Regions from separate parts of the Pedobacter sp. 22163 genome, predicted to be linked through region 1. Evidence: riboswitches for the same ligand, from Rfam matches in the RefSeq annotation. Region 1 holds a riboswitch; the other holds the start of a gene.
What was found. A riboswitch is a leader RNA that binds a small molecule or an ion and turns the genes downstream of it on or off. The one in region 1 is predicted to bind cobalamin.
Positions count from the first base shown of each region.

Region 2: another riboswitch for cobalamin. It lies ahead of metE (5-methyltetrahydropteroyltriglutamate--homocysteine S-methyltransferase); the one in region 1 lies ahead of ACTJKN_RS00780 (TonB-dependent receptor plug domain-containing protein).

Region 1 is NZ_JBQEPM010000001.1:182,326-186,760, forward strand. Features, by position in the region: gene ACTJKN_RS00770 (sigma-54-dependent transcriptional regulator) at 1-1,161, opposite strand, end outside; gene ACTJKN_RS00775 (serine hydrolase) at 1,267-2,514, opposite strand; cobalamin riboswitch at 2,598-2,793, shown strand; gene ACTJKN_RS00780 (TonB-dependent receptor plug domain-containing protein) at 2,889-4,435, shown strand, end outside.
Region 2 is NZ_JBQEPM010000009.1:181,722-186,156, forward strand. Features, by position in the region: gene ACTJKN_RS21895 (acyl-CoA thioesterase) at 1-380, opposite strand, end outside; gene metE (5-methyltetrahydropteroyltriglutamate--homocysteine S-methyltransferase) at 521-2,854, opposite strand; cobalamin riboswitch at 3,053-3,260, opposite strand; gene ACTJKN_RS21905 (M14 family metallopeptidase) at 3,386-4,435, shown strand, end outside.

The sequences.
Region 1 (4,435 bases):
ACCTCCTGGATTTGCGAACGCACGTACATCATTTTCGGTAATTACCTTATCGCTCAAAATAATCAAACGCTCAATCATATTATGTAGCTCACGCACATTACCTGTCCAAGGCAAAGCTTGTAAAGCAGCCATACCGCCATCATTTATTTTCTTAACCGGCATCCCATAATCGCTACAGATATTCTCTAAAAAGTTTTGGGCAATAACAGGAATATCATCAGTTCGCTCCGTTAAATGCGGAACATGGATATTGATTACATTTAACCGGTGGTACAAATCCATACGGAAGTTACCATCTTCGATTTCTTTCAGTAAATCTTTATTGGTTGCCGCTAAAACACGAACATTTACTTCAATTTCCTTTTCACCACCTACACGCGAAATTTTATGCTCTTGCAAGGCACGTAAAACTTTTGCCTGGGCAGAAAGGCTCATATCGCCAATCTCATCTAAAAATAAAGTACCTCCATTAGCCAGTTCAAATTTACCGATGCGTTGTTTAACAGCAGAGGTAAACGAACCTTTCTCATGCCCAAACAACTCACTCTCAATCAGTTCTGAAGGAATAGCCGCACAGTTCACCTCAATTAAAGGACTATCGGCACGATTCGATTTTTCGTGCAACCAACGGGCTACCAACTCTTTACCACTACCATTTGCACCAGTAATTAATACACGGGCTTCGGTAGGAGCCACACGTTCTATGGTTTCTTTAATTTTAGAAATGCTTTCCGATTCGCCTAAAATCTCACGGGTTTTACTCGCTTTACGTTTTAAAACCTTGGTTTCGGTAACTAAATTTCCACGGTCTAAACCATTGCGGACCGTAATTAATAACCGGTTTAAATCAGGTGGTTTAGAAATAAAATCGAAAGCTCCTTTTTTACTGGCTTCAATGGCAGTTTCAACTGTTCCATGACCAGATATCATAATGAATGGCAAATCGGGTTTAATGATCTGCGCCTGTTCAAGCACTTCCATACCATCCATCTTATTCATCTTGATATCGCAAAGCACCAGGTCGAAATTTCCTTTTTTGATCATTTCGAGGCCATCAATACCGTTATCGATATCTTCAACATCGTAATTTTCGTACTCCAGAATTTCGCGTAGGGTACTCCTTATCGCACGCTCATCGTCAATTATTAATAATTTAGCCATTAGAAATGTATTCTTTTATTTGAAATGCGAATATATTATTTTTTAATTAATGTATAGTTTTTTATACAATTAATACGCAATAAACCTTAAAAGATAAGAAAGGTTTTAATAAGCGTAATTCATTTTAAACTTACTTAAATCTGGCTTCTGTTTTTTAACCCTTTTTAGTTCCAATTCGTAAATGGTTCTTCCCAGATTTTTCATAAAAGGGAAACAAACCGTTTCGTACTCGTATTTATTGTCGTTGAAGATGCCATCCTCATTGCTCTGTACCACTGCGGTTAAGAAATATTCTACTCCGTTTTTAAAATCAACAAAATAGGAATTGTCGATAATATAGCCGTAACTATCACCATATTTATTAAAGATGCGGATATTTGGATCAGGAGTTACCTGTTCCCGTCCATAGTATAACATTTTCGCATAGGTAGTCCAAAATTCTTTCGGATCGTATTTCGGAAAATTACTTTCTGTTGGATATTTACTCATATAAGTATAGATGAGTTTATAATCTTCTTTAGTCAGGTTAAACCGTTCTTTAACCGGAAAAACATCAGGGAAAATCAATTTCTGCATTAATTTCTGTTGATCGTTAATGGCGAAAGCGTTTTTCCCCGCTAAACTGAAAGGTTTGTTTACCAGCTTTTCGGTACTATCCATGTACCCGGTGCCCATTATCAGGTTGCTTAATTTTAATTCATACTCTTTTGCATCGTATTGTGGCAGTTGATCGTACACCAATTGTTCACCATTGTAAAATTTGATTGGATTGGTATGTTTAGCTGATTCTCCTGCATCGCCAATAGCCAGGCGGTTTAAAATGCGGCTATCGTGTAGTCCGTTCGCTTTCAGCTTTTCATTAATTTCTGCCCGGCCGATAAACTCGAATAAACGGTTAAAGGCATCATTATCACTCGTAAGTAAAATCTTTTTAACATAGTGTTCTATTGATGGAAGCCCATTTTTAGCACTTGTATCTGTCAAAACCTTCGTTTGTCCTTTATAGGCACTATCTGTAATCATAGCACTTTTAATTGTTAAACCTGTATTTTTCAACCGGTTTACTTTCTCTAAAGCAAAAATTACAGCAGCAAATTTAACCGTACTCGCAGGATAAAAATAATGATGCGGATCGAGATTGTAACTAAAGGTTTTAAATGTAGGTTTATTCTTCGCATCACGGTTAACCTGGGTATAGAGAATCTGGGTTTGGTTTTGATCAGGATGATGAAGTACAGCAGAAAAAAGCTCAGGCCTCGATTCCATCAGTTTCTTCAGAAAAACAGTATCGGTTTTTTGCGCCATAACAGTTAGGCTTATTAATGAAAATGTAACAATTAATATTCTTCTCATGGGTAAAAATTTGATTCCTAATTTAGCTTTTTCTATTAAAACCACCATTTTCCATCATCCATTTTACATGTTGTTTAATTTTGCTACTTTTGCAGCGCTTTTGGTTTCCGGCTTTACATCCGGAATTAAAAGGGAATACAGTGTAAATCTGTAACTGTCCCGCAGCTGTAAGCTCCTTAACGGATTTCCAATCAATCTGCCACTGTTCCGACTCGTCGGGATGGGAAGGCCGGAAACCCGGGAGTAAGTCAGAAGACCTGCCTTAGCATTATATTTCATAGCTTTCGGGGATTGAAGCTAAGGGGTGATGTACTTACGTATTCGTATTTCATTTCTTTTCCATCTGTTGGCTGTGGGTTAAACTCACAATCAAAATGACAAGTAAACATTCTGCCTATGCGGGCACAATGCAGTTTTTTCTATATTCTTCCATTTTATGGACAGGATTTCTATTGCCTTTAAATACAAGGGCACAAACTGACAGCACCAAAAAAGCAACGCAACTGAAAGAAGTTCAGATTAGAGAATACCGCTTAACTGAACAAAGTAAATCGCCTACTCCGGTACAAATCCTATCTGCCGAAGACCTTAAAAGAATCAATAGCTTATCTGTTGCCGATGCCATACGCTATCTTTCAGGTGTGCAGTTGAAAGATTACGGCGGAATAGGTGGGATGAAAACGGTGAATGTACGCAGTTTAGGTACCAATCACACCGCAGTTTTTCTGGATGGAATCCAGATCAGTAATGCACAAAACGGTCAGGTAGATTTAGGAAAATTCTCGCTGAACAATCTCGAGGAAATTTCTTTGTATAGTGGCCAAAAGCCCGAATTATTGATTCCAGCGAGAGGTTATTCGGCTGCAAGCAGTATTTATCTCAAAACCAAAGATCCCGATTTCGAAAAAAAACAAAATCAAAAAATAGAACTGGCTTTAAAAAGCGGATCCTTCGGTCTGATCAATCCTGCTCTCGTTTATCAATATAAGATTAATGAAAAGCTAAAGGCAAGTATCAATACCGAATATATACATGCCGATGGTAGATATAAATTCAGGTACACCAATGGTGTTTTCGATACCACTGCAATAAGAAATAATGGTGATGTGGAGCGTTTCCGTTTGCAAGCCGCATTGTTTGGTAAGTTTAGAAATGGGAAATGGCACGCGCAGGCCTATTCATTTTTATCAGATAGGGGATTACCAGGTGCAATTGTAGCCAACAGGTTCGATTTTAAGCAAAGAATATGGGATCGCGATTTCTTTGTTCAGGGGAGCGCAGAGAAAAGTTTTTCTAACAAATTCACCATTATGGTAAACGGTAAATATGCTTATATATATCAACGTTACCTCGATCCCGATTATGTAACTACAGCAGGTTTTTTAGATAACCGGTTTAAAGAGCAGGAGGCTTACTTATCGATTGCTGCCGAATACAAAATCAATTCGGTTTGGGAGGCCGCTTATGCATCTGACTATACCTTCCAGACTTTGGATGCCAATATTTACAGGTTTCCTTATCCAAATAGAAATACTTTTTTAAATGTTTTAAGCTCATCCATAACCTTTGATCAGCTTAATATCCACGCAAACCTGCTCAGCACAACCGTAGTCGATCGGGTAAAACTTTATTCCTCATCGGGTAACAAGCAGGTTTTTAGTCCAACCGTTATGCTCTCATGGAAAGTGTTAAAGGATCGGGATATCAGAATCCGTGCATTTTATAAGGATATATTCAGGATGCCCACCTTTAACGATCTATACTATACTTCCATCGGCAATACCCTGTTAAATCCCGAGTACACTAAACAGTATGATTTTGGTGTAACCTATTTCAAAAGCTTCAAAAACCAGAAGATAAAATTTGTCGATATCCAATCGGATGTTTATTACAACCGCGTAAAAGATAAAATCGTAGCACA
Region 2 (4,435 bases), on a different contig from region 1:
ATCACTTGAACTGGCTTTTTATTTTCATCAATGGCCACAAAAGTAAAATCGCCATGAACGGCCAATTCTCTTCCTTCGGCATACATCTGTTCGATATAAATTTCTACATTAACCTTTAAACTGGTATTGCCCACATGATTTACCTTGCCGATAAGCTCTACGATTGTACCTGCTGGGATCGGTTTTTTAAAATCTATCCTGTCGCTGCTTACGGTAACCATAATCTGACGGCTAAAACGGGTTGCAGTAATAAAAGCAACTTCGTCCATTAAATGCATGGCTGTTCCGCCGAAAAGGGTATCGTAGTGGTTTGTTGTATTTGGGAAAACGGCTTTGAAAATGCTGGTTTTAGAATTTTCTATTCTTTCTTCTAGGGTCATGGGTTAAATATAGGTGCTGTAAAAAGCTTTGGCAAGTTTCTAGTTATTTTTACCAGAAAATTGCCAAAGTAAAGGTTGGCCATGATGATATGGATTAGCGAGAATCTGTGTTCCCTCTACTTCCATGGCAAAAATAAGAATTAATTCACCTGAAGATCTGCAGCAACTACCGCTTCAGTTTTACGCATTTCTTTGGCAGCTTCGACCATTTCTATTAAGGCCTTTTTGGTTTCGTCCCATCCACGGGTTTTTAAACCACAATCAGGGTTTACCCAGAGTTGCCCGGAGGGAATAACAGCCTTTGCTTTTTTGAGCAATTGAACCATTTCTTCCCTCTTCGGAACCCTTGGAGAGTGAATATCGTATACACCTGGGCCAATTTCGTTTGGATATTTAAAATCGGCAAATGCGTCTAATAATTCCATTTGTGAACGTGAGGTTTCGATGGTGATTACGTCGGCATCCATATCGGCAATGTTTTGGATGATATCGTTAAATTCCGAGTAACACATGTGCGTGTGGATCTGTGTATCATCTTTCACGCCGCTCGCTGAAATTTTAAAGGCTTTAACCGCCCAGTTTAAATAGTTTTGCCAATCAGCTTTGCGCAATGGTAAACCTTCTCTAATGGCTGGCTCATCAATCTGAATGATTTTTATCCCTGCATTTTCCAGGTCGCAAACTTCATCACGGATGGCCAGGGCAATTTGAGTGCAGGTTTCTGATCGTGGTTGATCATTGCGCACAAACGACCATTGTAGGATGGTTACAGGACCTGTGAGCATACCTTTCATGTATTTTGAGGTAAGCGACTGTGCATAGGCGGTCCATTTTACCGTCATGGGTTTCGGACGAGAAACATCGCCAAAAATAATGGGTGGTTTTACGCAGCGCGAGCCATAACTTTGTACCCAGCCATTTTTGGAAAAGGCAAAACCATCAAGTTGCTCGCCGAAGTATTCAACCATATCGTTGCGTTCAAATTCGCCATGAACCAAAACATCCAGATCGATTTCTTCCTGCCAGTTTACAGCTTTTGCGGTTTCTTTCGCAATGAGATCATCATATTCTTCAACTGTAAAAGTTCCGTTTTTAAGCTTTGCCCTCCAGCTTCTTACCTCAGCCGTTTGCGGAAACGATCCGATGGTTGTAGTGGCGTATCTTGGCAGATTGAGTTCCTGTTGTTTGATTTTTCTGCTCGAAAATGGACTTAAACGTTCGGCATCCTGCTCTTTTAATCCTAAAACGCGTTGTTTAACTTCGGGATTGTGGATGATTTTAGAAACTTTACGGTTGGCAATCGCGATCTTATTTTCCTCAAGTTTTTGCAGGGTAGATGCAGGGCTTTCGTTGGTGATCAGTTTTTTTAAGGTAGCTACCTCCGTAATTTTTTGTTTCGCATAAGCCAACCACTGTTTAATTTCTGCCGATAGGTTTTGTTCATTGGTTTCATTGTCTAAATCAACCGGTGAGTGGATTAGGGAACAAGATGGGGCGATCCATACTTTATCCAGGCCTCTTTTCTCAACAGCTTGATTAATGATTGAAACGGATTTCTCGAAATCATTTTTCCAGATGTTTCTTCCGTCTACCAAACCTAACGAAAGGATGGTATCTTCTTTTAACGAAGCTAAAACATCATTTAACTGATCTTCTGCACGCACCAAATCGATATGTAAAACATTTATCGGCAATGAAGTAGTTAAATCTAAATTATTGCCCAGGCCTTCGAAATACGTAGCCAAAACAATTTTTAATCCAGGAAAAGCTTTCCTGATCTCTTTATAGGCATATTCGTAAGCTTTTTTGTCTTTTTCGGTAAGGTCTAAAGTCAAAAAAGGTTCATCAAACTGAATATATTCTACATCCAAAGCATGCAAGCGGGATAATATTTCGATATAAACAGGAAGGAGATTTTTGATCAGATCGATCTTTTCAAAGCCAGTTTCCTTTTCTTTTCCCAATAATAGATAAGAAACAGGACCGATTAAAACAGGCTTGGTGGTAATACCCAATTGTTTTGCCTCGTAAAACTCATCGATAATTTTGGTAGAGAAAAGTTTAAAAGGCTGGTCTTTGTAAAACTCAGGAACGATGTAATGGTAATTGGTATCAAACCATTTGGTCATTTCCATCGCTACCACATCTAATCCCTCTTTCTGATAACCTCTTGCCATTGCAAAATAGAGATCAAGCTCGGAATTTCCTTTTTTCAATATCACTTCGTTGTACCTTTTCGGGATGGCTCCAAAAGTTAAAGAATGATCGAGCACATGATCATAAAAAGAAAAGTCGTTCGAAGGAATGATATCAATTCCGGCTTCTTTTTGAAGGTTCCAGTTTTCGTGGCGAATGTTTTTTCCCACCTGAAGTACATTTTTGTACCCAGTTTTATCTGCCCAGTAATTTTCGCAGATTTTCTTTAATTCCCTTTGGCTACCTATTCGCGGATAGCCCAGATTTTGCGTTAGCATCTCTTTTAAAGATTAAGTAAATAAATCGTTTAAAAGCCCTTAAAGCAATATTTTATAATGTTTTTTGTTAAAAATAAAAAAGGAAAGGTTAGCGCACAAACAGCCTACTCATCAGCAAAAAGCTTAAAGCAAGCATATAAAATGGTTAATTTTATGGTGTACAATCAGACCTGACCAATTACTTTATAACGCGAAAGCACCGTCAATTCAATATAGGCAGGTCTCCTGACTTATTCCCGATCTTATCGCCTTCCCATCCCGGTAAACGGCACAGTGGCATGAATGATAAGACCGTTGTCTTTTAACAAAAAGACAGAATTTACAGTTGCGCGACAGCTCGTGATTTGCACACGATTCCCTATTAATCCCGGGTGTAATTCCGGGAACCTGTATCGGTTGATGAAAAATAAAGTTAAGAACTTACATCAGGACAAATGTATGGATTAGGATTTAAAACTTGTAACAAATTTACAGCAAGCTGTTTTTAGCGTTTATTCTCTATTATATTTGATTACCTAACTAAACTTTATTATGATAAAAATCTACTTTAAAAAGCTTTGTATTGCTTTTTTAATGGTAAATAGCTGTGCGGTGCTGGCGCAGGAAGTGCCAACGCCAAAAGCACATTTTGGTTTTGATATCGGCGACGATTATCAATTGGCCAATTATACCCAAACAGAAGCTTATTTTAAGAAACTTGCGGCAAGTTCTGACCGCATTAAACTGGTTGATATTGGCAAAACCGAAGAAGGAAGAAGTCAATACATGTTGATTGTTTCTTCACCAGAAAACCTGAAGAAATTAGACCGTTACAAGCAAATTTCGCAACAGCTGGCGCATGCAGAAATTACACCTGAGCAGGCAAAAGCATTGGCCCAGGAAGGTAAAGCAGTAGTTTGGATAGACGGTGGCTTGCACGCCAACGAGGTGGTGGGTGCACATCAGCTGATTGAAACCGCCTATGAGTTTGCCTCCAGAAAAGACCCCGAGACCCTGCGTATTTTGGATAATGTAATCATTTTGTTTACCCATGCTAATCCTGACGGGCAAGAACTGGTGAGCAATTGGTACATGAGAGAGAAGGATCTCAAGAAAAGAACAACCTCAGGTTTGCCTGTTTTGTATGAAAAATATGCAGGTCATGATAACAACCGCGATTTCTTTATGTTGAACCTTAAAGAAACGCAGAATATTGGCCGCCAGCTTTTTGTGGAATGGATTCCGCAGATTATGTATAACCACCACCAGGCTGGTCCGGCAGGAACGGTTGTAGCAGGTCCTCCCTACCGCGATCCCTTCAATTATGTTTTCGACCCAACGCTGTTAACCAGTTTAGATGCCGTTGGTGCGGCCATGCACAACCGTATGAATGTAGAAAACAAACCTGGTTATACCCAACGTGGAGGATCGGTTTACTCGACCTGGTACAATGGCGGTTTAAGAACCACCACTTATTTTCATAACATGATTGGGCTCTTGACTGAAATTATTGGGAACCCTACACCTTCTGAAATTCCCTTAGTTCCTTCGAGATTATTACCGAACGGCGATTCACCAAACCCGATTACCCCGAGGAAATGG